Regions from separate parts of the Marinobacter fonticola genome, predicted to be linked through region 2. Evidence: riboswitches for the same ligand, from Rfam matches in the RefSeq annotation. Region 2 holds a riboswitch; each other region holds the start of a gene.

Region 1 (9,857 bases), 930 kb from region 2:
GTCCAGGGCAACGGCGACGCCACGCTCACGCAACTGCGTCATCAGATTGATGGCGACCCGGGAATCGGCCATGACCGCGGTTTCCGTCAGTTCGATCTTGAGGCGATCAGGCGACACGCCAGCCTCGGAGAGCCGTCTCAGCAAATCATCGGCAAGCCTGGGGTCGTACAGTTGCACCGGTGAGAGATTGATACTTAGGGTGAACCTCTCACCGTAATTCTCGATCAGAGCCGGATCGTTGAAAAGGGGGATCGTCAGCTCGAGAATACGCTCGCTAAGCTCCCGGATCAGGCCCGTCTCCTCGGCGACAGGAATAAAAAGCGCCGGGGAGATTAATCCCCTATCCGGATGGCGGATCCGGGCAAGCGCTTCAAAGCCAGTCACCAGGCCCTGCTGCAGGTTCACCAACGGTTGGAGAAACGATTCCACCCAGCCATGACGAAGTGCACTGCGCAACAATTGCTCGGTATCGAGGCGCTCCAGATTCTCTTCACGCATTTCTTCCTGATAGATCAGAAAGCTTCCGCCGCCATGCTGACGGGCCTTGCGCATCAGCATACGGGTCGCCTGCAGCACCGATTCCGCCGACGCCAGCCCGCTCTCTCTGACCGGGATGGCGCCGACCACGGCCGAAAGCCAAATGCTGCGATCCTCGATGCTGAACGCGCTGTCGAATGCCCGTAATAGCTGCCGGGCGCGGGTACGAATGGCCCCGGCATCGTGGTCGTCGATCAGGATAGCCAACGTGGTATCGGCAAGACTGGTTATCAACTCGCCCTCGCGCACATTGTCCTGGACTCGCCGGCGTAGATCCCGCGAAAGCGCGGCGGTCTCATTCGCCGTTAGTGTCTCGCCGACCAACGCGACGTTTGTCAGAGACACCACGATAAGATCCAGGGGCTCGTTCGGCTGATGCGTCAATCGCTCACCGAGCACCAGCTCCAGATAACGTCCGTTGAAAAATCCGGTCACCGGATTAACGAACTTCTGACGGGTGATATCGGCCTGGGTACCGGACACCAGACGGGCTTTCCCGGACTCGGGATGACGTTCACAAATACCTCGCGCCACCACCCAGCGGTAGCCGCCCGCACCGTCGGATAGACGGCACTCGGCCCGGAAGCGATCGGTCCGGCCAGCGATGTGGTCGTCAAGCTGCTGGCGAAATGCCGCACGATCCGGCGCATAAATCATCGCCACCCAATCATCCAGAGTCAGCGCGTCACTTGAGTCCAGGCGCCCACACATTTCCCGCCATCGCTGGGAGACCTGCAAGCAGTCGGCAACCGGATCCCATTCCCAGACGCCATCGTTGGACCCTTTGATGATCAGGTCGAGCCGGCGCGTGCGATCAGCCACCCGCTCTTCGAGCTCGGTCTTGATCTGCTCGAGTTCGTCGATATTACGGCGCACGGACTCCAGGACGAAATTGGCCAATACGGACAACTTCTGCACGTCCATGTCTTCGGTTTCCGCGCTGACCTGGAAGTCGAACCGACCGTCGATCGCCTGGCAGAGCTGGTCGGCGATGCGGTTGATGTCGCGCCGTAGGCGCTTTTCCGATTCACTCACCGGACGACTCCACGCGCAGGCAGAACGTACAAAGCGGGTCGCCGCGTTTCTGGCATGACGTCACCTCGATGCTCCCGGTTTCACCGTACTCGTCGAGCAGGCGCTCGAACAGGGCCTCGTAAAGGCCGCATAGCCGGTTTGGCGAACGGTAGGTCACCCTCAGCGTATCACCGACTTCTTCCACGTTGAACTTGTCCCTGACCCGGTCCCGGCCTGGGGCGCTACGTAGGCTGGACGCCAGCGTGTCATGGACCCGGGGCTGGCGCTTGAGGAATTCCCGTGCCGAGGGGGACATCTGATAGAACATCGGGAACAGAGCCTTGGTTTCCTTGATGAACTGGTCGGCGTAGAGCCGGTAGAGCGCCTTTTCGTCGAGCCCGAAATACTCGCCGGTCGCCTCAATCAGGCGCAGGCATTCGGTGTCGGCGTAATCCGTATCTATGCGGAACGCACGCTCCGGCGGGACATCAGCCCGCCGACAGATCGCTTGCACTGCGTCGTCGCCACCGTGCCGGCGAATCAGGTCTACAAGGACCTTCTGGATCAAACCAATCATGAAAGCTGGATACTCCGGATACGGAATGGTCGGCAAAGCAATCCGTCGCCTTCGACAGGCTCTTGGCCCATCTTGGACGCCATTGTGCAGACTCGGACATCTAACGGGAATAGGTATACCACCAAAGGTTACCTAGCCAATCGATGCGGTGGATTGGGCGTGCTGGCCCCGGCCATACTTGTCCCTCACTGACGAGGCGTATATTCTCCCATCGTCGGTTTCCTTCGGGAACTAAGGAGCCTCTGAATAACTCCTGGATCGCCTCTGGCTTTTAGAGCCATCCACAATCAAGGCGCGACTTTGCAGGAAGGCTGGTTGCCTTTCAAAAAGTCGCAACGCGGAGTGTGGATGGCTCTAAAAGCCCCGAAGGGCGCGCTCTGAAGACTGCATCTGCCGCGTTGCGGCTCTTGGCAAGGACTACGGCCATTACCGGCGAGCCCCGCCTTGCAGCTACAGCCTTCAGAGCACGCAGAGGCGGTCCAGGAGTTATTCAGAGGCTCCCTAACAGGGAATTCGCCGCAGCCCTGCTGCGAACCGAAACTGCCCCCGCAACTGTAGACGGTGAGCCACGTCCTTCCATGCCACTGGGATACCATCCCGGGAAGGCTGGGCGAGCAACGACCCGTCAGTCAGGAGACCTGCCGACAAGACGTTTCATAACGCCGGGCGGGGTGTCCCGGGGGAAGGAAGGATGAGACTCGTTTCATCATTCGGCGCGCCCCCTGGACCGCCGCTTTGCCGACCAGCGCTTCCGGACTATTGGACCCCCGTTCAACCTTGATTGATCCGGAGTTCCACTATGCGCTTCCTTCGCCCCGCCCTGCTCGCGCTATGCGCGCTGCCAGGACCCCAGACCCTGGCCGATGCCACCGAGTACCCCGTTACTCTGACCAACTGCGGCGCCGCTGTCAGCTTCGAGGCCGCCCCCGAAAACACCGTCACCATCGGCCAGGCCGCCACAGAGATCCTTTACTCTCTGGGCGTGGGCAACACCGTTTCGGGTACCTCGGTCTGGTTCAATCCGGTGCTCCCTGAATTCGAGGCACTCAATGCGGGCATCGACCGGATCGCCGACAACGACCCCAGTTTTGAATCCGTGGTAAACCGGAAGCCGGACCTGGTGACCGTGCAGTACGAATGGCACGTCGGATCAACTGGAAGCGTCGCGACCCGCGAGCAGTTCCATGAACTGGGTATTTCGACCTACATCATGCCCGCGGACTGCGATACCAAGGACAACTCCACCGGCGGCGACGGGACCCGTGTGGCAGCTTTCTCCCCGGATTCGATTTACAAGGGCATCAACGAGCTGGCGGCCATCTACGATGTGCAGGACGCAGGCGCCGCACTCGTCGCCGACCTCAAGACGCGGGAAGCCGACGCTGCCGAACGTGCCGAAAACCTCGAGCTGCCAGGCGATCTTTCCGCGGTCTTCTGGTTCTCCTCCGCCGATCTGGAGATCGATCCCTACGTCGCCGGGCGTCTGGGCGCGCCGGGCTATATGATGGACAAGCTCGGCATCCGCAACGTGATCGAGTCCGACGAGGAATGGCCCACGGTGGGCTGGGAGTCCATCGCCAAGGCCGACCCGGACGTGATCGTCATCGCCCGGATGGACCGGCGCCGGTTCCCGGCCGACGATGTGGAAAAGAAACTGGCGTTCCTGCGCGACGACCCGGTGACCCGCCAGATGACGGCTGTCCGCGAAGGACGCATCGTACAAATGGACGCCCATGCCATGAGTGCCACTTTACGCACGATCTTTGGCCTTGAGGCACTCTCCGAGGCGCTGGCAAGCATGTCCTTCGACCGATGAATTCGACCGTGGCGCTACAGACGGTGGTGCGCTCCCGGCTGCGGTGGGTCTGGTTGCCGCCGTTGGTGCTGGTTAGCGCGCTGATCGCCGGTACCGCCATTGGCGAGACGCGGATTCCCATCGAAACCGTACTCAAAGTGCTCGCCAACCGGCTCTGGGATGCGGGCTACGCCGTGGACCGTATCGACGAGGGTATCGTCTGGAGCTACCGGTTCAGCCGCGCCATCGTGGCGGCGGCCTGCGGTGCCGGGCTGGCGCTTGCCGGCGTTGTGCTTCAGGCACTGCTGCGCAACCCCCTGGCCGATCCCTTCCTGATGGGTATTTCCGCTGGCGCGTCCACCGGCGCGGTTGCGGTGACCGTGGCGGGCATCGGCGCGGGGGCGTTTACGCTCTCTGCCGGCGCCTTCGCTGGCGCCGTCCTGGCCTTCGGCCTGGTTGTCCTGCTGGCCCACGCCGCGACCGGCGGCGCCGGCGGCCGCGGCCTACAGGCCGCCGGAGCGATTATCCTCGCCGGTATCGCAGGCTCGCAGCTGTTCAATGCCCTTACCGCGTTTATCATCGCCAAATCCGCCAATGCCGAACAGGCGCGCGGAATCATGTTCTGGCTGCTCGGCAATCTTTCGGGGGTGCGCTGGGACGATGTTTTTCTTGCCGTGCCCGTCGCCCTGGCTGGCCTGCTGGTCTGCCTCTGGCACATGCGGGCCCTGGATGGGTTCACCTTTGGCGCAGACAGCGCCGCATCCATGGGCATCGCCGTGCGTCCGGTGCGGGGCATCCTGATCGCGACCACCGCCCTGGTCACCGCAGTGATGGTGTCGATGGTGGGCGCCATCGGCTTTGTCGGACTGGTCATCCCCCACGCCATGCGGTTTATTGTCGGCAGCCGCCACGCCCGGCTGGTGCCCACCTCGGCGCTGGCGGGCGCCGTGTTCCTGATCGGCTCGGATGTGCTTTCGCGCATCCTCGTACCGGGCCAGGTGCTGCCCATCGGCGTGATTACGTCGCTGATCGGCGCCCCGGCCTTCGCGATGATCCTGGTCCGCGGCGCGGGGACACGATGAAGCTTACCGGAGAACGCCTGCACTGGGCCGTCCAGGGCCAACGGCTGCTGGATAATGTCAGTCTCGAGATCGAGCCGGGCGAGACCTTCGGCCTGATCGGACCCAACGGTTCGGGTAAAAGTACGCTGCTGCGTCTGCTTGCCGGACTACGCAAACCCGCAAAAGGCCGCGCATGCCTGAACGGCCGGCCGCTCACCGGCATGCGCCAGCGCGAAATCGCCCAGTCCATTGCCCTCGTCGAACAGCAGGCGGAAACCACCGACCGTCTAACCGTGCGTCAAGCCGTGGAATTGGGGCGTACGCCGTTCCTCTCGGCTATGAGACCCTGGTCCGAGCGGGACACGGCGATCGTTTCCCGGGCTCTGGACGATGTGGACATGCTTCACTTCGCCGACCGGCTCTGGCACACCCTGTCCGGCGGGGAGCGCCAGCGGGTCCACATTGCCCGGGCGCTGGCTCAGCAGCCCAAGATCCTGCTACTCGACGAGCCCACCAATCATCTCGACATCCATCATCAACTCTCTATCTTGACGCTGGTCAGGCGTTTACCCATGACCGTGGTGATCGCCCTGCACGACCTCAATCAAGCCATGGACTGCGACCGGCTGGGCGTAATGGAAAGGGGCCGTCTGGTGGCGCTGGGTACGCCGGCTGAGGTACTGACGACAGAACGGTTACGGCATACGTTCGGCGTCGCGGCGGATATCCTGAACGATCCGGTGGACGGCAGCCGGATCATGCGTTTTCGTCATGCGCTTTGTCCCCATGAATAGGGCTATCCATGGGAGTCGCTATTCGGTGTTGGTTGAACGGAGTGGTGATCGTGCCCCTCCCACTAGCCGTGCTTTACGGTTGGGGTCAGGACACCCAGCAATGCTAGACTGCCCATTAACTCATTTTTGACGCAAGACAGCCTACGAATCATGAGCAAGAAGCGACGCGAAATTCCGGTTTTCGAGCAGCCGATTATCGAGACCCACTGCCACCTGGACTACCTCAAGGACAGGCCGCTGGCAGAGACGCTCGCCGAGGCCCAGCGCGTTAACATCGAGCGCATCGTTACGATTGCCGTATCGCCGGACAACCTAGCAACCGTGCGCGAACTCACGAACCAGGCCGATTTTGTCTACGGCACTCAAGGTGTGCATCCTCACGATGCGGAGAGCTACACCGACGCCGCTGAAGCGGAGATCCGCGCTCACGTGGGCGGTGACAAAATGGTCGCTGTCGGCGAGATCGGTCTGGACTATTTCTACGACAACGCCGACCGCGACGTCCAACGGGCCGTTTTCCGCCGCCAGCTCCAGATCGCCTGCGATACGGATCGGCCGGTCGTGATCCACAGCCGCGAAGCCGACGAGGATACGATCGACATTCTCAAAGAATTCGAAAGCACCCTGAAGCGCCGGGGGGTCATTCACAGCTTCACGTCCGGCCCGGGACTGGCGCGGTATGCACTGGACCAAGGGTGGTGCCTGGGTTTCAACGGTATATCGACGTTCAACAAGGCAGAGAACGTACGGGACATCATTCGCATGACGCCGATCGACCAGCTACTGCTGGAAACCGATTCGCCTTTCCTCACCCCGGTGCCCTACCGCGGTCGCGAAAACGCGCCGTTCTATATTCCGTTCGTTGCGGAAAAGGTGGCGGACGTCAAGGCATTGCCGCTGGACGAGGTGCTCACCACGACCTACCGGAACAGCTTACGCACGTTCTTTCCTCACGGGTGATCCCGAGCGCCCAGCGGCCGCCGAATTAAATCGAAAACTATGGCGGCGATAGGGCGTGCAGCTACCGATTTCACTACTTTTTGCAAACCGTCAGAGTGCGCCATCGTCTAGACTCGCTATAACGACGTATAGTTTTAAACGACAGGGTCATGTCAGTCTTCGCCGAATCTCTCCAATCGCGGGAGTACATCGAACGTTCATGATAAAGCGCATCCCTCTCTCAGCCCTCAAAGTCGGCATGTACATTACCGACATGAACAACGATTGGATTCCCCACAGTAACGACAAACGTCGCGGGGTCGTCCAGCGCGAGGACATTATTGAAAAAATAGCGCGGCTGGGCGTGCGGCATGTCTACATTGATACCGCCAGGGGTCTGGATTCCAGTGAAGGCGTTCCGCTTCAGGACGTTGACCGCTCCAATGAAACGCTGCTGCAGCAAGCCGGCGGCCTCAAGCCCCAACTGACGCCATATACCGGGCGTGACGAAGAGATCATCATTGCCAAGCGCATCCATAACGAGACTCAGAGCCTGGTCGGCAGTCTGATGCAGAACGTTAAGCTAGGCCAGGCCATCGATTTGTCGCCGGTACACGAGCTGGCGGAAAATCTCCAAGGTTCGGTGTTCCGCAATCCCAATGCCATGGCCTGCCTGGGCCGTATCCGCGAGAAAGACAACTATCTGCTGGAGCACTCGGTCAACCTGAGCGTACTGATGTCGATCTTCGGCAAGGCCATGAAGCACTCGCCTGAAGTCCTCCTACAAACCGTGGTAGGTGCGCTGCTGCACGATATCGGCAAAATCCTCACGCCGGACGATATCCTGCACAAGCCGGGACGCCTCACGCCGGAGGAGTTCGAGGTGATGAAGCGACACGCGCTCGATTCCTACAAGATCCTAGCGGGCACGGAAGGCATCGGCGAGCTGACGCTGCTTACCGCGGGCCAGCACCACGAGCGCATGGATGGTAGCGGCTACCCCGAAGGCCTCAAGGGCGACAAAATTTCTGTTTATGGCCGGATGGTCGCGATTGCAGACGTCTATGACGCGATTACCTCCAACCGGGTCTACCATAGCGCCATGACGCCCACACAAGGGCTGAAAAAGCTGCTGGAATGGAGCGGCGACCATCTGGACCCGGAACTGGTGCGCCAGTTCATCCGCTGTATCGGCATTTATCCGGTCGGCTCGCTGGTCCTTATGGAAAGTGGCCGCCTGGGTGTGGTGATCGAGGGCAACGAGGACGACCAACGCCTGCCGGTGGTGCGCATCATGTATCACACCCGTTTCCGTATGCCGATCAAGGTGGAAACCCTGGATCTGGCCAAGCCCAGTGCTCAGGACCGGATTGTACGGGCCGTTGACCCGGCCACCTATAAGATCGATGTCAGGCGATTTCTGGCGTAGTGCCCAACGTTGTTCTGGACGGTCAAATTCAACATAGGTCTGCTACGCCGTGCCGGAAGTGAATGGATGCCATCGCTTCCGCTGTCCTGGATGGCCCTCCCCAGTGTGCTGTCTGGTGAATGCGTTGACCTACTGCGAGCATCTGAGGACTTTGGGCAAGGCGCTGGGACCGCAGGCATGGTGGTTCCATGTCAAGAAGCAGCAACGCAGATCCAAAGTCCTCAGATGCTCGCCCGAAGGGAGGCCCTGAGAATCTGGCTAGCGGCGTTGCGGCGACTCGATGTGGAACCACCACATCTTCACCGCCGCGCCTTACTATCCAGATTCTCAGGGCCTCAGTAGGACAACGCATTCACCAGACAGCACACTAGCCATGACGACCGGGGCGTCCCTGCCCCTCCTACAGCGATGGCATCCATTCACTTCTTCTGACCTCGACGTTATTCGCTTCTTAGAAAGCGAACAATCAACTATCGTCCAGATGCTTGCCCAGCATCGCGTGATACAGCTCCCGGTCGCCAATTGCGCCGGTGATGGCTCCATTTTCCTCCACCAGCAGGCTGTGACCGGTGAAGTAGCGGATCTCCACCGCTTCGCGCAGCGGCGTGGACGGGGCGATGCAGGTGGGCTTCTGGGCCAGGCTTTCGATGGCCTGTCCTTCGCTCCAGCTCTGGGTCTGGTAGGTTTGGCCCTGGCTGGTGACGACAGCCCTCTCGGCGCTCTCCGGTGTGTGCAGCCAGGTGTCGTAGCGTTTGTTGAGGCAGCGGTTGCCTTCGTCATCTACCGCTACGTCGCCGATCGGCAACATCAGCGACCGGACCGCCAACACGTTGAGCGGGTTGGTGCTGGCCACGAAGCTTTTAACGTAGTCGTTCTCCGGCTTGAGCACGATGGACTCGGGCTTGCCGTGCTGGACGATCTGGCCGTCCTTCATGATAGCGATGTGGGAGCCCAGCTTGAGCGCCTCGTCCAGGTCGTGGCTGACGAAGACGATGGTCTTCTGCAAATCTTCCTGAAGCGTCAGCAGCTCGTCCTGTAACTGGTGGCGGATCAGCGGGTCCAGGGCCGAGAACGGCTCGTCCATCAGCAAAATTTCCGATTCGGTCGCCAGGGCGCGGGCCAGGCCCACCCGTTGGCGCATGCCGCCGGACAGTTCGTCGGGTCGGCACTTGGCCCAATCCTGCAGGCCCACCAGCTCTAACTGACGCTGGACCTTTTTTTGCCTTTCGGCCTTGCTCAGGCTCTGCAGCTCCAGACCAAAGCCGACATTTTCCTCCACCGTCAGCCAAGGCATCAGCGCAAAGCTCTGGAACACCATGGAGACGCGACGGGTGCGGATATCCCGCTGCACCTTGTCGCTGGCCTGGGTAAAGTCCACCGACTGGTTGTCGTGCTGGATGCGGATCGAACCGCTGGTGACTTTGTTCAAGCCGTTGATACAGCGCAGCAGGCTGGACTTGCCCGAGCCGGACAGGCCCATGAGCACACAGATTTCACCCTTCTTGATGGATAGGTTCGCGCCCTGCACCCCCACCACCAAACCGGTCTGTTCACGGATGGCCTCGCGGTCGAGGCCCTGTTCGATCATTGGCAAGGCCCGCTGGGGTTGCTTGCCGAAAACCACATTCACGTTTTTCAGCTCAATCATGCGGAAGCCTCCCCGGGATTTTTCTGACGGAAGAAACGGTCCATCCAGATTGCCAGCAGGACG
Region 2 (9,857 bases):
AGATCGTCATGTCGCTGGCGGTCACGCCGGTATCGGCGCTGAGCAGAAAGATCACCGCATGGGCGCTGGGCAACATGCTAATGGTAAGTTCTGGCTCGGAGCCCAGTGCATTCAGGCCCGGCGTGTCGAGGATGCGCAGGCCCCGCTCAAACAACGGGTGGCGAATGCTGATCTGGGCATTGCGCCACGCCGGCACCAGGACGTGCCCGGGATGGCTGCGGTCGTGCTCCAGCATACTTTCGTGGAAGCCCAGCTCGCGGGCCTCGCCTGGGGTGACGCTCTTGACTTGGGCCACTTCGGCCAAGACTTCACGCATGACTGCAGGATTGCTGGCGTCTAAATCGTAGCGCTGCCAGCGCTCGGGCTGCTTGCGTAGTTGCTGTAGGGAGACGTCCTCGCACCGGGTTTCGATGGGCAGCAGCAATAGGTAGTCTTTGCCTTCGGTGCGATCGTAGAAGAGTTCGGTGGGGCACATGGTCGTGCGCCCGGCCTGGGATGGCAGCATGCGCTGGCCATAGTCGGAGAAGAAGAGGGCGTTGATTAGCTCCGTCTTCCCGCGGGAATATTCGCCGACGAAGGCAATCGTCAATTCATCTTCGATCAACAGCTCCAATCCGCGCCGAATGCGCTGGCTAACGTCGTCGGAAAACAGGTCGTTATCCTGCAACCAAAGGCGATAGCGGGAAATCTGGCGGATAAGTTCCTTCTTCCAGGCGTGGTAAGCCTCCACCTGATGGGACAAGCTTCCAATTGCGTTCATGGCTAGCCTTCTGCGCGAATTCTGTGCTGCGGAGATGCCGGAATGCTGGTGCTGGGTGCCAGCACACGACTAGATCACCCGTTTACCGAACCCTTCCTGCGGTCCTTTTATGTCGCTATAACGGTTAAGTCGTTATACCGGTATCCATCTCGGCGCGACCCTGACGTGGTCGAACCGCCTTGAGAGAATTCCGGCTTATTCTATCTATGGTAGGTCGCGGCGAAAGTTCGCTTTGTGACAGAGCGCGCGATTACGCCCTGTTTTACCGTCAATTTAACGGCAGGGAAAAGATAAGTGTTTTGAAATCAGTCGTGTGGAAGGCTTTCGGTCTTAGGTGGATTTTTGCTTCTTTTTGTAAGTCTTTGTTGGTACGGAAGAATTCTACTTTCAGGCGGGGAGGTGGGCGCCGCTCAAAGAGCGACGCCGATGTTGCCCAGTCCAACGCCACGGGCCATGTGCTCGATGATGATGGAAATAACATTGAGGAGCAGGAACACCACAATCGGCGACAGATCCAGTCCGCCTAACGAGGGCATCACATTGCGTACCGGACGCATTACCGGTTCGGTGAGCTGGCCAATGAGCTGGATGGCCGGATGCGAGCTGCCCGGGGCGATCCAGCTAATGATGACAATCGCCAGTACCGACCAGAAGTAGATCTTGACGATCAGGCCCAGCACCGTAACGACGGACCACGCCAGCAGTGTGACCGGGTTGATCGCCGGCAGGCCATTGTTGAGTGCAATCAAGATCAGCAGGAACGTCATCATTTGAATAAGGATGGCGAGCACCAGTGCAGCGCCATCGACCCCGCCCCAGCCGGGAATCACCTTGCGTAACGGACGCAACGGTGGGTTAGTGGCTTTAACCACAAACTGGCTAATGGGATTGTAGAAGTCTGCCCGTGCCACCTGCAGCAAAAAGCGCAGCAGGACGATGGTGAGGTAGAAGGTCGAGAGAATCTGTAACGTCGTAATCAGAATCTGCGCCAGCATATCAGGCTCCGTGCTCAGGTTTCGGCGTCAATAATGCGGTCGGGCAGGGCGAATTTCCACCACTGCGTGCTGTTTAGTCTTCACTCAGTTCTTTGGCGAGTTCGCCAGACCGTTTGAACGCCGCCTGACCCGCCTTCTGGACCAGTTCGCGTAGGCCGCCTTCTTCGAAGGTCTTGATGGCCTGTTCGGTGGTACCGCCGGGTGACATGACATTGCGCTTCAGCTGCGCCGGTTCGTCCGGGCCGCGTGCAGCCATTTCTGCGGCGCCAGCCATGGTTTGGATTGCCAGCCGGCGCGCCGTCCCCGCTTCCAGACCGTTGGCGATGGCGGCCTCTTCCAGCGCTTCAAGGATGAGGAAGAAATAGGCCGGCCCGCTACCGGACAGCGCCGTGACCGAATGCAGCAGGTCTTCGTTATCCACCCAGACAGCCACGCCGATACTCTCGAAGATGGCGGTAACCGCATCGCACTGCTCGGCTTTAACGTCCTCCGTGGCGTACAGGCCCGCAGCGCCTTTGCCGACCAGCGATGGCGTGTTGGGCATCACGCGGATCACCGGCAATCCGCCGCCGAGCCAGCTGTCGAGTGTGGCGCATTCGAGACCGGCAGCAATAGAAACCATCAGCGGCCGGGTATTCTGTACCATTGGCGCGATGTCTTGGCAAACGTCGCGCATGGCCTGGGGTTTGACGGCAAGGACGATAATATCCGCCTGCTGGGCGCAATGGCGGTTGTCGGTGGTGACGCTGACGCCGAAGCGATTACGAATGGCCTGTAAGTGATCGTCGTCCGGGGCGCTGACCCAGATGTTGTCGCCACTGTATCCGTTTTCGAGCATGCCGCCGATGATGGCACTTGCCATGTTGCCGGCACCGATGAATGCGATCGTCTGGGGTTTGCTCACACTTGAACTCCGTCAGTCTTATGGAACATGTCAGTCGTTAAACCGTCCTGATGGCTAAGGCCCGATGATAACGGGCTGATGATAACGGCCTGATGATAGCAGAGCCCCGGCGGCTTACGCCTCCCGCGCGCCAAACAGCGCCGTGCCGACGCGCACTATCGTGGCGCCTTCTTCTATGGCCAGGTCCAAGTCGCCGCTCATGCCCATCGAGAGCGTGTCGAGCCCCGTGGCACCGGGGTGGGCATGGCGTAACTGGTTCAGCATACTGGCCAGCGCCCGGAAACGCGCGCGCAGGCTCTCCTCGGACTGATCCGGATCGGGGATGGCCATTAAGCCCCGCAGACGCACGTTGGGTAACTGCAGTACGTCGGTAGCCAGTTGCGGAATCGATTCGAGCGTGGTGCCGGACTTGGTCTCTTCGTTATCCACATTCACTTGAAGGCAGATGTTCAAAGGGGGTTTATCCTCCGGGCGCTGGTCGCTCAGGCGGCGCGCTATCTTCAGTCGGTCAACGCTGTGGACCCAGTCAAAATGGACGGCGATATCCCGGGTCTTGTTGGACTGAATGGGGCCGATAAAGTGCCATTCCAAGCGTGGAATATCGGCCAGGGCAGCCATCTTTTCCAGAGCTTCCTGGACATAGTTTTCGCCAAATGCGCGCTGACCGGCGGCAGCGGCGGAACGCACGTCGCCGGCTGGTTTGCGCTTGCTTACGGCCAGCAGTCGGACGCTGTTCTCAGGCCGGTTTGCGGCCTTTGTTGCTTTTTGTATGCGTCGGGTTACGCCCCCAATATTGTCTGCTATGCTGCCCATTCAGGTACCTCTGGTCGAAACTGGAACCTATTCTGGCTTGGTCTTCGAAGCGACACAAGGCAGGGGCCAGGTCAGAGCCGCAATAGCAGCCGCCGTGGTCCGGGCGTTTGACGCCGATAGTTTTCGATACCCGGTGATTTTTATCACCTAGACCTAGTCACATTTAACACCTAGCTAGACCTGGTCATTTTTAATACCTAGCTAGACTTGGTCATTTTAGTACCTAGACAGAAACAACAGAACCAAGAAAAGCCTTCCGAGGAATTCCGATGGATATAACTGAACTCCTGGCCTTTTCGGCGAAGCAGGGCGCGTCGGACTTGCACCTGTCTGCCGGACTGCCACCGATGATTCGTGTTGACGGCGATGTGCGGCGAATCAACCTGCCGCCGATGGAGCACAAAGAAGTCCATTCGCTCATTTACGACATCATGAACGATAAGCAGCGGAAGGACTACGAAGAATTCCTCGAGACCGACTTCTCCTTCGAAGTGCCGGGCGTGGCCCGCTTCCGGGTCAACGCCTTTAACCAGAATCGCGGCGCCGGCGCCGTATTCCGGACGATCCCGTCCAAGGTCCTGACCATGGACGATCTGGGCATGGGGCAGGTCTTCAAGGACGTGTCTTCGGTACCCCGCGGGCTGGTGCTGGTCACCGGACCGACCGGTTCCGGTAAGTCCACGACCCTGGCGGCGATGCTCGACTACATCAACGACAGCCGTTACGAGCACGTCCTCACCATCGAAGACCCCATCGAATTTGTGCACGAATCCAAGAAGTGTCTGGTTAACCAGCGGGAAGTTCACCGCGACACGCTTGGGTTCAACGAGGCCCTGCGTTCGGCCCTGCGGGAAGACCCCGACATTATCCTGGTGGGTGAGCTGCGGGACCTGGAGACTATTCGTCTGGCCCTGACCGCGGCGGAAACCGGTCACCTGGTCTTCGGCACCTTGCATACCACGTCCGCTGCCAAAACCATCGACCGTATCGTCGACGTCTTCCCGGCGGAAGAAAAGTCCATGGTCCGCTCGATGCTGTCCGAATCGCTACAGGCAGTTGTCTCCCAGACGCTGATGAAAAAAGTCGGTGGCGGCCGGGTGGCGGCTCACGAGATTATGATCGGCACTTCGGCGATCCGGAACCTGATCCGGGAAGACAAAGTGGCGCAGATGTACTCGGCGATCCAGACCGGTGGTTCGATTGGGATGCAGACCCTCGACCAATGCCTCCAGCGTATGCTCCAGAAGGGCTTGATCACCCGTGAGGCGGCCCGATCCAAGGCGAAGATGCCAGACAACTTCTGAATCCGTTGAATTCCGGAAACGCGGATTCTGGAGGGCACTATCGCGGCACATGGATGTGCCGCCAAAATCGAAGGCGTAAGCCTTTGATTTTGCGAGCCGGGCTAAACCGCGTTTTGCCCGGTGACTCCGCGAAACGCCAGGGATGGCGTTTCAGGAAGGAAAACTACGTCACAGGTGAACCGATGGAATTTGAGAAACTGCTGCGGTTGATGGTGGAGAAAGGGGGCTCAGACCTCTTCATTACGGCCGGTGTGCCGCCCAGCATGAAGGTGAACGGTAAAGTGTTGCCGGTTACCAAGAACGCGCTTACGCCGGAGCAGACCCGGGAATTCGTCTACGGGGCGATGAACGATAAGCAGCGCGCCGAATTCGACGAAACCCACGAGAGCAACTTCGCGATCAGCGCCCGGGGCATTGGCCGGTTCCGTGTCAGCGCCTTCTTCCAGCGCAACCTGTGCGGCATGGTGCTACGCCGTATCGAGGTGAAGATTCCGCAGCTCGACGATCTGGGACTGCCCGATATCATCAAGGATTTGGCCATGACCAAGCGTGGCCTGATTATTTTCGTCGGCGCCACCGGAACCGGTAAGTCCACGTCGCTGGCGGCCATGATCGGCCACCGCAATCGCAACAGCCGTGGGCACATCATCTCGATCGAGGACCCGATTGAATTCGTCCACCAGCATCAGGGATGTATCGTGACCCAGCGTGAAGTGGGCATCGATACAGAGAACTTCGAGGTGGCGCTGAAAAACACGTTACGCCAAGCGCCCGATGTGATCTTGATCGGCGAGGTGCGAACCAAGCAAACCATGGAGTATTCCGTCCAGTTCGCCGAGACCGGCCACCTGTGTCTGGCCACCCTGCACGCGAACAACGCCAACCAGGCGCTGGATCGGATTATCCAGTTCTTCAACCCGGACCAGCACAACCAGATCTGGATGGACCTTTCTCTCAATCTCAGGGCTGTCGTCGCCCAGCAGTTGGTACCGACGCCGGACGGCAAGGGCCGTCGCGCGGTTATCGAAGTGCTGATCAACACGCCGCTGGTCCAGGATCTGATTCGAAAGGGGGAAGTTCACAAGCTCAAAGAATTGATGGCCAAATCGACCGAGATGGGCATGCAGACCTTTGACCAGGCGCTCTACCGGCTCTACGCTGAAGGTGCGATCACCTACGAAGATGCGCTGGCCCATGCGGATTCGGCCAACGACCTGCGTCTGATGATCAAACTGGGTGCCGATGCGGCCGGTTCTGATAAGCTTTCATCCACGGTCGACAAACTGTCGATCCAGGACGATTAGGAACAGGGGTCCGGGCGTTTGCCGGACCCTATTATTCTCCCTCCTCGCAGTGCGTCCTAATGCCCGAAAGGGTGTATACGGTCCGGCGCCACGTTCAATCTCCAGTTAGTCGAACACAAGCGATTGTAATAACTAACAATATGCAATCCGAATGGGTTGCCTTGGCATTTGAGGCCAGCGCTTGCTCGTGCGTATACTCGCATCCCTACGACTTTAGGCGGAGATCCAATAAAATGAGAAACAACAACACGTTGTCGCGCGCAATCCTCGCTTCAGTACTGTGTAGTCCCGGTGCCGTCATGGCTGGCGGCTTTGCGTTGAACGAGCAGAGTGCAAGCGCCATGGGCACAGCGAATGCCGGTACCGCAGCCAACCCCGAGAACGCCACCACGGTTTATTTTAATCCGGCGGGCATGAGCCAGCTTTCGGGCACGAATATCTCTTTCGGCGCCGCTGTACTGGATATCGACGCCGAAGCAAAAGAAGGTACGGCTACAGCCCGCAACGCCATTAATCAGCCGGTATCAGGCTCGAACGGCGGTGATATTGCCGATCCGGCGGTGCTGCCGAACTTCTTTATGACGCACGAAATCAACGACACCGTTGACGTCGGCTTCGGCATCCATGCGCCATACGGGCTCTCAGCGGATTACGAAGATGATTTCGTGGGCCGTTTCTTTGCCGATAAGACGGAGTTGACCGCTATCGCTTTTAGCCCTTCCATTGCCCTGAACAACGGCGAGGGGTTCTCTTTGGGTTTCGGCGTGAACGTACTCTACGCGGAAGGCCGTTTGACCAAGTTCCAGGATTACAGTGGCAATGAGGCGCAGTTGCGCCAGCTGGGCTATGCCGGACCCGCCTTGGAGCAAGGCTATTTCGATACCGAAGGCGACGACGTCGGCGTCACCTTTAGCTTCGGGTTGCTTTATGAACTGTCTGATCGCACCCAGATTGGCCTGTCCGGCCAGACCGGTACCGAGCTTGAGCTGGAAGGCGATTCAACGCTGACCAACGTGCCAAGTCCGTCGATCGGACCCGGTGGCGTCAATGTCAATATCGTTAATTTGCAGGAAGATGCGGTGGTGCCACTGGAAATCCCCGAGAGCCTGACCTTCGGCGTTCGCCATCGGTTGACCGACAGCGTGACTCTGCTGGCTGGCGCGACCTGGGCCAAATGGAGCCGTTTCGAAGCACTTGATATAGAAAGCGACCAGGGCGGTGGGCCGATCTCCGATATCGCTGAAGACAAGTACGGGCAGGAAAACATTATCGGCCACGTCTCCGAGAACTGGAAGGACACCTGGCAGGTGAACGTTGGCGCTATCTGGCAAGCCACCCCGGAGTGGGCCTTCAAAGCGGGCTACGCTTACGATGAGTCGCCCGTAAACGAGAACTTCCGCACCGCGCGTATTCCATCCGATGACCGTCAGTGGCTAACGCTAGGCACCCAATACGCCCACGCGCCGTCCGGCTGGACGGTGGACGTTGCGGGCGGTGTGCTGCTGTTTGACGATGTAGATGTCAACGAGCGGGAATACACTGTCGATGACGAGCCTGCCGAAGGCGCAGCCAGCTACTCGGCCACGTACGAGCTGAGTGCGTGGGGCGCCGCCGTGCAGGTCAGCAAGGCATTCTAACGATCTAGCGTCGCTGAATTTCTACGACAGGCAGGCCTCCGGGCCTGCCTGTCGCGTTTAAGGCGCTTAAAAATCCCTATTGGACTTCATCGGGGTATCACTCAGTGAACCGGCAAGACCATTTTGCGCCCGCGATAAGTAATAACCCGAGTTTTACCGCCATGGGCGGAAGCGGGTGTTCTCGCTGGTTTTCCGGGGGGGTGTAGGCACCGTTTTGGCGCAGCGCCTCGAAGCTCTGCAGTGACGTGCCGGCCTGATTGCTGCATTTTGCATTGACCGTTCGATGGTCAGAACCTAAAGTGCGCTCGTATTAAGATGACAGTTTTGTCATCGGGGGCTAAAAGTCCCCGTATAACCTGCAAGCGGTGCTCGCCCAGGCGAGTGAAACGGGAAACTGGTGCAAACCCAGTGCTGCCCCCGCAACGGTAAACAATGAACGGCAGTCAGCTTTGGCCACTGGGTATTTGCCTGGGAAGGCGCTGACGCCGGCATCTCTCTCGACGATGCCATTGTGAGCCCGGAGACCGGCCGCTTGCGACGCGTTTCATGCCCCGAGTTTTGTGCACAGACCAAGTGTCGTGCACCGAGAGGTATAGAGGCGTTGAAACGACATGCGGTGTAGCGGAGGGCTTCACCGGTGGCTTTCCTGCCGTGACACGCATCAGCTGCCGCACGTTCCTCTTCTCGCCGGGTTATTCGACTTCCGTTAAAGGGCGTACCCGTGAGAGTTTCCTCCAAATTTGCCTTCAGCTTGTTGGCGAGCTCAGTCTGTGCAGGGTTGCATGCCGAAACCTTGAATCCGTTGGTTGTGACGGCGACTCGCACGGTGCAGACCGTGGACGAGGCAAACGCCTCGGTGACCGTCATCAGTCGGGAGGACATTGACCGAAGTTCCGCAACAACCATCGAACAGATCATTCGCACGGTGCCAGGTGTGTCGGTAACGAGTACGGGTGGGCCGGGTAAACAGTCCAGCGTATTCATTCGCGGCGCCAATTCCGATCACGTGCTGGTGCTGGTCGATGGCGTCAAGATCGGTGGGGCGACGGCCGGCACCGCTCAACTGGAAAATATCCCGTTGGCACTGGTGGACCATATCGAAGTCGTTAAGGGTCCGCGCTCGAGTCTATATGGCTCTGAGGCCATTGGCGGGGTTATCCAGATATTCACGCGCCGTGGCACGGTGGAACCCGAGGTCATTTCCGAGGTCAGCGCAGGGAATAACGGAACGTCACGGCTCACTCAACATTTTGCGGGGGGCTCCGGTGACACGCGTTATAGTCTGTCGGCTTCGTTGTACGATACCGAGGGTGTGGATGCTCAGCCGGACGGTGTGCAAAATGATGCCGATGGTTTTGAGAGCAAATCGGTCGCGACCAGCCTGGATCGGCATGTCACCGATAACCTATTGCTGGGCCTGAACTTCATGCATGCGCAGGGAGAGAACGACTACGATGGTTCGCCGTCTTTTGGAGACCGGTATTGGAACAGGTTCGTTCAGCAGTCCGGCCGCGTGTTCGCTGACTATGCCGCGTCAGATCGGGTGACAGTGCGGGCGCAGCTCGGATTCGGCCGCGAAACCAATGACAATTTCGTCGATACGGCCGATTTCTTCGACTATGAGACCCGTCGCCTCCAGTATCTACTGCAAAGCGATGTCAGTTTGACTGATCATCAGTTGCTCACTATCGGGCTGGAGCGTGTCGACGAGGAAGTCGACGCCTCGACCCAATACACGGAAGAGGAGCGCTACAACAACGCTGTGTTTGTGCAATGGCAGACCGTTGACCAGCCCTTGCATGTGACCGCATCCCTTCGGCAAGACGATAATGAAGCGTACGGCGAGGAAACGACTGGGATCATTTCGGCCGGCTATCATTTGGCTGACTTCTTCCGCCCCTATCTCAGCTACGGCACTGGATTTAAAGCACCGACATTCAACGATCTATATTCCCCATTTGGCGCCAATCCGGATCTCGAGGCCGAAACTTCGGATACTTTCGAGGTTGGGCTAAAAGGAAGCGTTGGACGCGTATCTTATGAATTGGCGGTCTACAAGACCAAGTTTGATGAGCTGGTCGTCCTTAGTCCGCCGCCACTTTTCATTCCGTACAACGTTGATCGCGCGACGGCCAAGGGT
Region 3 (9,857 bases), 1.4 Mb from region 2:
CACCGCTATCAGGGCCGCAACGGTCGCTATGAAACCGTCCACAAGCACGGGAATGCGCCGGGACGCCGCGCCAAGGTAAGCGCCGGCCATTGCGGCAATCTCAAAGCCCCCCAAGGAGGACAAAACCTGCTCCGGATGACGGTCAGGGCCGTGGCGGGTGAGGGCGCGTTCCACCACGCGCGCCTTATGGGATACGCCCTCCGGCGCCAGTCCGGTGCCGGCCCCGACAAGCTCGGCGGCCGATGCATCCAGCAAGGCACAAGCCAGCGCTGCGGCGGTGGTCGTGTTGCCGATACCCATGTCACCGGCAATGTATAGCTCGGCGCCAGCATTGGCAGCGCGCTGTGCGGCTTGGTCGCCAGTGTTGAGCGCTTTTGCGAGTTGCTCGGGAGGCATTGCAGGTTCTGCCGCCAGGTTAGCAGTGCACGGTGCGATACGTGCGTCGATTACGCCGGATAAATGGGCGGGTAAATCGCCAACGGTGCCCAAATTGATCACCTCCAATTCGGCACCGAGTTGTTTGGCCAGTACGCTGATAGCGGCGCCTCCGGCTGCGAAATTGGCGATCATCTGGGCGGTAACCGCCTGGGGGAAGGCCGATATCCCTTCTTCACAGACCCCATGATCCGCGGCAAAGATGTTGATATGAACGCGATCGACGGCCGGCGCGTCACGTCCCTGCTGGCCGCACAAGGCAATCGCAACCTGTTCAAGCCGGCCCAAGGATCCAGGCGGCTTGGTCAGGATGCTTTGCCGGGCGCTGGCCCGTTCGATCATCGTCGCGTCAGGTTGGGGTAAAGGTGTGGTCCAACTGGCCGGTAGCATTAGGGTCGAGTCCTGGCGGATAAGCGGGCGAACGATGGTCTAATTCGGCCGGGGCGGTGTCAAGGGAGAGGGCGTCCAATCAAATGGGGTCAAGGCAGCGGGACCCAAGGCAAAAGGTGTCAAGGTTGAAGCTGTCCAGTAGACTGTGCGGCCTGTCGGGCGTATGCCCTGGATCAATCTTGGCTGAATTCGGTTGAGATGGAGACGCATTCGAGGTGGAAAAGCATTGATCGAAACGGCCGTTATCTGCCTGATCGCTGTATTGCTGGACCATGCGTTGGGCGAACCCCGTCGCTGGCACCCGGTGGTGGGCTTCGGCAATCTCGCAGCCCGTATTGAGCAGAGACTTAACCACCCACCGAGGCTGATGGCGAAGGGGATACTCGGGCTCTGCCTACTCACCGTTCCCTTCCTGACAATTGCGTGGTTGGCTATCCAGGGATTGCCCGATGTCTTGGTGTGGTTAGCGGAAGCGATCGTGCTTTGGTCGGCGATTTCTTTACGCGGGCTGGCCGAACATGGACGGGCTGTTGCGTCGCCCCTGGCCTCGGCTGACCTGGACGGCGCGCGGGAGGCTGTTGGCAGGATTGTCAGCCGGAACCCTTCAACGCTTTCCGATACCGAGGTCGCCACCGCCGCGACGGAATCCATGCTGGAAAATGGGGCCGATGCGGTTTTCGCAAGCCTGTTTTGGTTTGTTGTCGCCGGTCTTCCCGGCGTGCTATTGCATCGTATGGTTAATACGCTGGATGCCATGTGGGGCTATCGCAACGCGCGTTTCCTGTACTTTGGCCGCTTCGCCGCCCGGCTGGACGATGTTATGGGGTGGATTCCGGCCAGACTGACTGCCGCCACCTATGCGCTGGCGGGAAAGACAGCGTTGGCCTGGCGGTGCTGGCAAGCCCAGGGCCACCAATGGGAGAGTCCCAATGCCGGTCCCGTGATGGCGGCGGGTGCCGGTGCTCTGGGCGTTACTCTGGGTGGCCCGGCACCGTACAGCGAAGGCATGCGCCAACGGCCCGTGCTTGGCGAAGGGCCAGTAGCGACGCCGGTTTCGATTAACGCCGCGATCAAGCTGGTCTACAAGGGTGTTAGCTTGTGGTTGCTACTGCTTTTCATCATGGCTTTGCTTAGTGTGCTTTAGGAGATGCAATGGATTCCGGTCAACCTCTACACCACGGTGGACGGTTAGGCGAAGCAGCCCGGCAATGGGACATTCCGCGTGAGAAATGGCTCGATCTATCCACCGGGATCAACCCGGTAGGTTGGCCGGTCCCGACGATTCCCGATTCCATCTGGCAACGCTTGCCGGAAGACGACGACGGCCTCGTTGACACCGTACGGGCATGGTGCGACACCCCGCCCACAGCCGGATGTTTACCCGTCGCGGGGAGCCAGGCCGCCATACAAACCTTGCCACGGTTGCGAAAGCCTTGCCGGGTTGGGGTACCGTATCCAGCTTACGAAGAACATGCGCGTTGCTGGTCGCAGGCCGGCCATACCGTAGTTTCCATTGACCCGTTAACGGCAAGCGAGGAAGAGGACTGGCTGGAAGGGTTGGATGTGTTGGTTTGGATCAACCCCAATAATCCCACCGGTCGCCAGTGGGCACGCTCGCAACTACTGGGCTGGCACGAGCGGCTGCAGGCCCGGGGAGGGTGGCTCGTGGTCGACGAGGCTTTTCTGTTGCCCGATGATCGCGATGATAGCTTGACGCCGGTAAGTGATCGTCCTGGCTTGCTGGTCCTCAAATCCCTGGGCAAATTCTTTGGACTCGCCGGTGTCCGCGCCGGAGCGGTGCTGGGCGATAGCACTGTTACGACACGGCTTGCGGTTGAGCTTGGCCCCTGGTCTATCAGCCATCCTGCACGGTTCCTGATGAAGCAGGCCCTGGCAGATACCGCTTGGCAGACGAAGACTTGCGCGCGACTCCGTCGCGATGCGGCACGCCTCGACGCGCTCCTCCAAGCATTCGGAACGTCCGTCTCAGGAACGGCCTTGTTCCGTTACGTGGCTTTCGACGGCGCACATGCGGTGGCCGACCATCTGGCGCAGCAGGGTATTCTGGTTCGTCGGTTTTCCAATCCCGCTGCGTTACGCTTTGGTCTACCCGGCGACGAACCACAATGGCTGCGGTTGGAAGCCGCTTTGGCCCATGTTCCATGCCCACAAACGTCCTCATCACGCTAAAGAAAGATACGCCACATGACCACATTGATGATCCAGGGCACTACGTCCGATGCCGGTAAAAGCACCGTGGTGGCGGCCTTATGCCGCTGGCTGGCGCGCCAGGGTGTCTCGGTGGCGCCGTTCAAACCGCAGAATATGGCCCTGAACAGCGCCGTTACCGTTGATGGCGGCGAGATAGGGCGGTCCACGGCTTTGCAGGCGCTGGCCTGTGGTCTGGAACCCCACAGCGATATGAATCCTGTCTTGCTCAAACCCCAGAGTGACCGAGGCGCGCAGGTGATTCTTTGTGGCCGCGTTCACGGCAATATGGATGCGCTGGATTACCACGCCTTCAAAGCCGAAGCATCGAAATCGGTGATGGCCGCGTGGCAGTCACTGAGCCAACGCTATGACGTGATCATCGCCGAAGGCGCCGGGAGCCCGGCGGAAATCAACCTTCGCGCCAATGACATCGCCAATATGGGCTTTGCCGAAGCAGCCGATTGCCCGGTGTTGCTGGTGGGCGATATTGATCGCGGCGGTGTCTTCGCTCAGTTGGTGGGCACGCTGGAGCTGGTGTCGCCCAGCGAGCGCGACCGCATTGCAGGGTTTGTGATCAACCGGTTTCGCGGAGATCCGGCGCTACTGGAATCCGGGCTGCGCTGGCTGGAAGATCGAACGCATAAGCCCGTCGTCGGCGTGATGTCCTACCTCCAGGGGCTCTTGCTTGATGCCGAGGACAGTGTGGGTTTGACCGGGGTCAATGGCAAAGGGGGTCTCCGGATCGTCGTGCCATGCCTGCCGCGCATCAGCAACCACAACGACTTTGATCCTTTGCGGCTGCATCCAAATGTGGAGCTTTTGTTCGTTGCCGTAGGGCGTGACATTCCACCTGCGGACGTGATTATCCTGCCGGGCAGCAAGAACACGCGGCACGACCTGGAATGGCTCAAAGCCCAAGGCTGGCCTGCCGCGATTCAGCGCCATCTTCGATACGGCGGTCATGTTTTCGGTATTTGCGGCGGTTTCCAGATGCTGGGGGATACGGTCGCGGACCCGGACGGCCTGGAAAGCGCCCCGGGGGCGACGAAAGGATTGGCGCTGCTGTCGATGACAACCCGGATGGTCGCGGGCAAGCAGCTACGGAATGTGCAAGGGATGCTTCATTTGGATAATCGTGGCGTTGAAATGACCGGTTACGAAATGCACAACGGCGTTACCACCGGTTCCGCACTCCAGCGGCCGCTGATCGACCTGAATGGACGGGCCGATGGCGCGATCAGCGAAGATGGGCAGGTGATGGGCACCTACGTCCATGGGATTTTCGACCGGCCCGACGCGTGCAGCGCGCTGTTGACCGCCTGGGGCTTGAAAAACGCCGAATCGGTTGCGGTCGATTACCCGCAACACCGGCAAACCCAGCTGGATCGACTGGCCGACCATATCGAGCAAACACTGGATACAGCTTGGCTCCGTCGCGTACTGGGTCTGGAGGATAGGGTGGGTAGGACGAACACATGAGCAACGACAATCGGAATGCGTTCACCGAGCAGGAGAAACAAGGCCTGTATCGAGCCATCCACGAGCGCCGGGACGTCCGCTCCCAGTTCCTGCCGGATCCGATTCCGGCGGAGGTTCTGGCCCGGCTTCTGGAGGCCGCTCACCACGCGCCATCGGTGGGTTTCATGCAGCCCTGGGACTTCCTGGTGATCGACAGCGTGGAGGTGCGGCGCAGGGTACTCGGGATCTTCGAGCGGGAAAACGAACGGGCAGCGCAGAACTACCCGGGAGAGCGCGGTGAAACCTACCGTAGCCTCAAGCTTCAGGGCATCGTTGAAAGCCCCATGAACCTCTGTATCACCTGCGACCGAAGCCGTGGCGGTCCGAATGTGCTTGGGCGCAACACCATCGTGGAAACGGACCTGTTCAGCACGTGCCTGGCGGTGCAGAACCTGTGGCTTGCGGCCCGGGCGGAGGGCATCGGTGTGGGCTGGGTGAGCATTCTCGATCAACACGAACTGGCGCAGGTTCTGGAGCTTCCGCAAGACGTGTACCCGTTAGCCTACCTGTGTATGGGATACGTCAGCGAGTTCCTCGCCCAGCCAGAACTGCAGGCCAAAGGCTGGCGGAGCCGGCTACCTTTGAGCGAGCTGGTTCATCGCAATGTCTGGGGCAAGGCCCTGGAGCCGGGCGACGGCTTGGCGCCCTTGATCAAATAACATCGACAGCGTTGCTACCCTTCAATCAATGGATTAGGATGGCTTCGTTACGGACAGGTGCCCCTGAAGTCCAGGGGATAATCGGGAAGTATGGTGTGGCCTTAAGGCCGATTCCATCGCTGCCCCCGCATCGGTAATAAAGGCGTAGTCTGCGGATACCACTGGCGCAAGCCGGGAAGGTGTAGACGATGATTCAGCCCAGCGCTGAATCCCCTTTGAGCCCGAAGACCGGCCTGTTATTTCGTTCAATCCGATAACGGTGCGGCGGGCACCGAGGAGCAAAACATGTCTGTCATCAGTTCTCCCTCAAGCGAGCGGGCTTCCGTCTCGTCCTCCAAAGTTTCTTCCCTGGCCCCGCACGGCGCAGTGCTGCTATTCGGCGTTGTGATCCTGTTTGCAGTGGGCTTTTTGCCGATGAACGTGGCCCACAATGCGGCTCACGATACCCGGCATGGCTTCGTGTTTCCCTGCCACTAAAGTATTGATCGACTGACCATCGGGCCATGGCGCGTGTTGAATGCGCAATGGCGGTTGTCGCGGTTCCAATACACCGTATTCGGAGGGAAACCAATGTTCCGTTCCTTGATTCTCAGTGCCTGTTTAATTGGCGTTGCCCTGGGTCTGATCGTCACCGCCGTTCAGGCAGTCGGCGTTACCCCCATCCTGCTCGATGCAGAACAGTATGAGGTCGTCGAAGCATCTGCGCCCGACGCCGGCACTCATGGCGAGCAACCTGATCATCACCAGGCTGACTACCAGCATCACAGCCACCAGCATGACGACCATCAGCGCCACGAGAGCGCCACCGGTCACCACCATGGTGGCGACGATTGGGCACCCGCCGACGGCGCCGAACGCACCTTCTACACGGCGCTATCCAATATATTCGCCGGCATAGGCTTTGCGGCCGTAATGCTGGTGGTTATGGCGCAATTGCGCGAGCGGGGCAAGCTGGCCCTGACGCCCACGCGCGGTCTTTTGCTTGGGGGCCTTGGCTACCTGGCCGTCTTCGTGGCGCCATCGATCGGCCTGCCGCCGGAAATACCGGGAACCGCCGCCGCGCCGCTCGAAGCGCGTCAGCTTTGGTGGGCGTTTACGGTATCAATGGTGTTGGCCGGGTTTGCCCTGCTGTTCCTGGCGCGGGGTTGGATAAAGCTGGTAGGCGTGCCATGCCTCGTACTGCCTTATCTGGTGGTGCCCGCACACCCGGACGGTCCATTGTTCTCTCATCCGGACCCGGAAGCCGTTGCCGCGTTAAACGAGCTGCACCATGAATTCATCTGGGCATCCGGCATGACCAATTTGGTGTTCTGGCTAATGGCGGGTCTATTCTGCGTGCTGGCGTTGAAGCGCCTCTACGATGCATCTCCGGAGCAACGTGATGAAGTTGCAGCCTGAGTTTCCGTTTGCAGCCATTGTCGGGCTCGAATCGCTCAAGACAGCGCTGGTGCTGAACGCCATCAATCCGCGTATCGGCGGCGTCCTGATTTCCGGCCCGCGCGGCAGCGCCAAATCAACGCTGGCGCGGGGACTGGCCGACGTCCTCCCGGCTAGCAGTCAGGGTCAACGTCCACCCTTCGTCAATATGCCTCTGGGAACGAGTGAAGACAGGCTCGTGGGGAGCCTGAACCTGCAGCAGGTGCTGTCTGAACAGGAAGCCGTTTTCCAACCGGGATTGCTGGCCAACGCCGATGGTGGCGTGCTCTATGTCGACGAAGTCAACCTGTTGCCGGACAGCCTGGTGGACTTGCTGCTCGATGCCGCCGCCCGCGGGGTCAACGTGGTGGAGCGGGACGGGCTGAGCCATACCCACCCAGCCCGTTTCAGCTTGATTGGCACCATGAACCCGGACGAAGGCGAATTGCGCCCCCAGTTATTGGACCGTTTCGGCCTTTGTGTCGAGTTGGGTAAAACCATGCCGGCGTCCGAGCGCATCGCAGTGGTTCAGCAACGTGAGGCGTTTGAGCGGGATCCTCAGGGCTTCTGCGCCGACTACGACGAACGGCAGCGGGCGCTGACCGACCAAATCAGCGTCGCCGAAGCAGCGCTTTCGACGATATCGACCGCCCCATGGGTCTACGAGCATATTGCAACCGGGTGTGCGGCAGCCCAGGTTGAAGGCCTGCGGGCAGACGTGACCTGGCACCGTGCCGCTCAAGCCCATGCTGCCTGGCGGCAAGCGACAACCGTTGAGTTGGAAGACCTGGATGCCGTCGGGGAATGGGTGCTCGCTCATCGCCGGATGACACCTCCAGAACCACCGCAGAATTCGTCTCCGCCTGGAACTACGCCGCCGTCGGGAAACAGGAACCCGTCGGCCGAGGCCGGTGGCACGGGCTCAAGCGAATCCGCTCAAGGGCAGTGGGGTGCCATGCCACCGGCCAGCGAACGCAGCCAGCCGGTTGTGATGCCGTCAACGCCCGCTTTACAGCGTAATCCGGGGGAAGAGGCCGCTCAGGGCCGGACGCAGAGCCGTCGCAAAGGGCGCCAGTCCGGACGTCGCAGCCTTTGTGGCCTGTCCAGCAAGCCCGACTGGTTCGCCACGCTGGTTGCCAACCACGGGCGCTGGCCATGGCAGCAGCTAAAATTCCAGAAGGCGCGTGCGGGCCAGCCGATGCTGCATCTGGTATTGCTGGATACGTCAGGGTCGACCCTGGGTCGTCAGCTGTTCGGGCGTGCAAAAGGGCTGGTCCAGAATCTGGCGCGAAGGGCCTACGGTAGCCGCGACCAGATGGCGGTCATGGGATTCGGTAACGACCGCGTAACCAACATTCTGCCGCGTCGACGCGCGCCCAAGGACATGTTGACCCAACTGGATGCACTTCCCGGTGGCGGCGGTACCCCGTTGCGGGACGCGCTCATCAAGGCCAGTCGCGTCATTCGCCAATGGCAGCGCCGGGAGCCCGGCCTGAAGATCCGCACCTATCTCATCACCGACGGACGCATTCGCCATTCCGTAACCGACGTACCGCCTCTGGGAGACTGCATCGTGATCGATGCGGAACAGGGCGCGGTCAAGCGGGGACGCGCGAGCGTCATCGCACAACAGCTGGGCGCGGCCTACCGGACGCTACCCGCCATGGAGGCATCGTGAACGATAGCGCCCATCGAAACCGCATGCAGAAAAAGAAGGACGTGGTCGACGAACGCATCGCGAAAGCGTCCGAAGAGCGGGGCGTACTGATCCTGCTGAAGGGCAACGGTAAAGGCAAGAGCAGCTCGGCTTTCGGCACGCTCGCCCGTTCACTGGGGCATGGTTACCGTTGTGCGGTTATCCAGTTCATCAAAGGTCGTCGGGAAACCGGCGAATATCGGTTCTTCCGCGAACACCCGGCGCTGGATTGGCACATCATGGGCCATGGCTTCACCTGGGAAACCCAGGACCGGGAGAAAGACATCGAAGCCGCCCAGGCCGCCTGGGCCATAGCGGAAGGCCTGCTCAAGGACCCGCGCTACCAACTGATCGTGTTCGACGAAATGAGTTACATGCTCAAGTACGGCTATCTGGAACCGGAGCCTATCGTCGAGGCGCTGCAGCAGCGCCCGCATCACCAGAACGTGATCATTACCGGCCGCACCATGGCCCAGCCGCTGCAGGCCCTCGCCGATACCATCAGTACCGTGCAGGACGAACGCCATGCCTTCCGCGGTGGCGTTAAGGCCCAGGCGGGGATCGAGTTCTGATGGAGGGTTCAGCGACCAACCCGAGCACCAACCCAGGCCAAGCCCTTTGTCCGGCGGTGTTTATTGCGGCGCCGGCATCGGGACAGGGAAAAACGACCGTTACCGCAGCCCTGGCCCGTCTGTTGCGCAATCAGGGCAAGATCGTGCGGGTGTTCAAGACCGGTCCGGATTATCTGGACCCATTGGTTCTGGCCCAGGCTTCCGGCCAGCCGGTGGATCAGCTTGACCTGTGGATGGCTGGCGAAGCCTATTGCCGTCAGCGTCTGTTCGAAGCGGCGAGGGACGCGGACCTGATCATCGTCGAAGGCGCCATGGGGCTCTTCGACGGCGAACCGTCCAGCGCCGACCTGGCCGCGCGCTTCAACCTGCCCATGGTGATCGTGATGGACGTCAAGGGCATGGCGCAGACGGCTGCCGCACTGGTCACCGGTATGGCCAATTTCCGGGATGACGTCACCATCGCTGGCCTGATTGCCAACGCCTGCGCCTCCCAGCGCCACCGTGAACTGATTGAATCCGCGCTGCCCGATACTCTGCCGCTGCTGGCAACCCTGCCCAGAGATCCGGAGCTGGCCCTGCCGGAACGGCATTTGGGGCTGGTTCAGGCCGATGAAATCCGGGATGAATTAGAAGGGCGTTTCGAAGCCGGGGCACGAGTACTGCAAACCGCTGGCCTGGCCGAGAAACTGATGCAGTTACCACCGGTGACGTTCCTGGCGCCAGTCAATGAGACGACAAAACCGCCCAGGGCTCTTGATGGCGTCACCATCGGTGTTGCGCGGGATGCGGCCTTCAGTTTTATCTATCAGGCCAATCTGGACCTGTTGCAGACGATGGGTGCGGATCTGCGGTTTTTCTCTCCCGTCTACGATAGCGAGCTTCCCGCGTGTGAAGCCCTCTGGCTGCCCGGCGGCTATCCCGAACTTTACGGGTCTCAATTAGCGGCCAACCACCCGATGA

The links. A riboswitch is a leader RNA that binds a small molecule or an ion and turns the genes downstream of it on or off. The one in region 2 is predicted to bind cobalamin.
Region 1: it holds a riboswitch for cobalamin, as region 2 does, so the genes downstream of both, FXO11_RS19185 (ABC transporter substrate-binding protein) here and FXO11_RS03050 (TonB-dependent receptor domain-containing protein) in region 2, are expected to answer to the same signal.
Region 3: it holds a riboswitch for cobalamin, as region 2 does, so the genes downstream of both, FXO11_RS09180 (CbtB domain-containing protein) here and FXO11_RS03050 (TonB-dependent receptor domain-containing protein) in region 2, are expected to answer to the same signal.

What each region holds. Positions count from the first base shown of each region.
Region 1 is NZ_CP043042.1:4,307,332-4,317,188, forward strand. It holds gene FXO11_RS19175 (putative bifunctional diguanylate cyclase/phosphodiesterase) at 1-1,572, opposite strand, end outside; gene FXO11_RS19180 (heme NO-binding domain-containing protein) at 1,565-2,128, opposite strand; cobalamin riboswitch at 2,587-2,788, shown strand; gene FXO11_RS19185 (ABC transporter substrate-binding protein) at 2,928-3,944, shown strand; gene FXO11_RS19190 (FecCD family ABC transporter permease) at 3,941-5,005, shown strand; gene FXO11_RS19195 (ABC transporter ATP-binding protein) at 5,002-5,778, shown strand; gene FXO11_RS19200 (TatD family hydrolase) at 5,929-6,738, shown strand; gene FXO11_RS19205 (HD-GYP domain-containing protein) at 6,938-8,146, shown strand; gene choV (choline ABC transporter ATP-binding protein) at 8,613-9,794, opposite strand; gene choW (choline ABC transporter permease subunit) at 9,791-9,857, opposite strand, start outside.
Region 2 is NZ_CP043042.1:694,114-703,970, forward strand. It holds gene FXO11_RS03015 (dynamin family protein) at 1-760, opposite strand, end outside; gene FXO11_RS03020 (YggT family protein) at 1,171-1,755, opposite strand; gene proC (pyrroline-5-carboxylate reductase) at 1,829-2,659, opposite strand; gene FXO11_RS03030 (YggS family pyridoxal phosphate-dependent enzyme) at 2,774-3,472, opposite strand; gene FXO11_RS03035 (type IV pilus twitching motility protein PilT) at 3,742-4,776, shown strand; gene FXO11_RS03040 (PilT/PilU family type 4a pilus ATPase) at 4,959-6,080, shown strand; gene FXO11_RS03045 (OmpP1/FadL family transporter) at 6,314-7,717, shown strand; cobalamin riboswitch at 8,064-8,264, shown strand; gene FXO11_RS03050 (TonB-dependent receptor domain-containing protein) at 8,439-9,857, shown strand, end outside.
Region 3 is NZ_CP043042.1:2,063,621-2,073,477, forward strand. It holds gene cobT (nicotinate-nucleotide--dimethylbenzimidazole phosphoribosyltransferase) at 1-825, opposite strand, end outside; gene cbiB (adenosylcobinamide-phosphate synthase CbiB) at 1,055-1,969, shown strand; gene cobD (threonine-phosphate decarboxylase CobD) at 1,978-3,015, shown strand; gene FXO11_RS09170 (cobyric acid synthase) at 3,031-4,515, shown strand; gene bluB (5,6-dimethylbenzimidazole synthase) at 4,512-5,213, shown strand; cobalamin riboswitch at 5,252-5,464, shown strand; gene FXO11_RS09180 (CbtB domain-containing protein) at 5,499-5,690, shown strand; gene FXO11_RS09185 (CbtA family protein) at 5,784-6,611, shown strand; partial or broken gene FXO11_RS20425 (ATP-binding protein) at 6,595-7,635, shown strand; partial or broken gene FXO11_RS20430 (magnesium chelatase) at 7,897-8,307, shown strand; gene cobO (cob(I)yrinic acid a,c-diamide adenosyltransferase) at 8,304-8,897, shown strand; gene FXO11_RS09200 (cobyrinate a,c-diamide synthase) at 8,897-9,857, shown strand, end outside.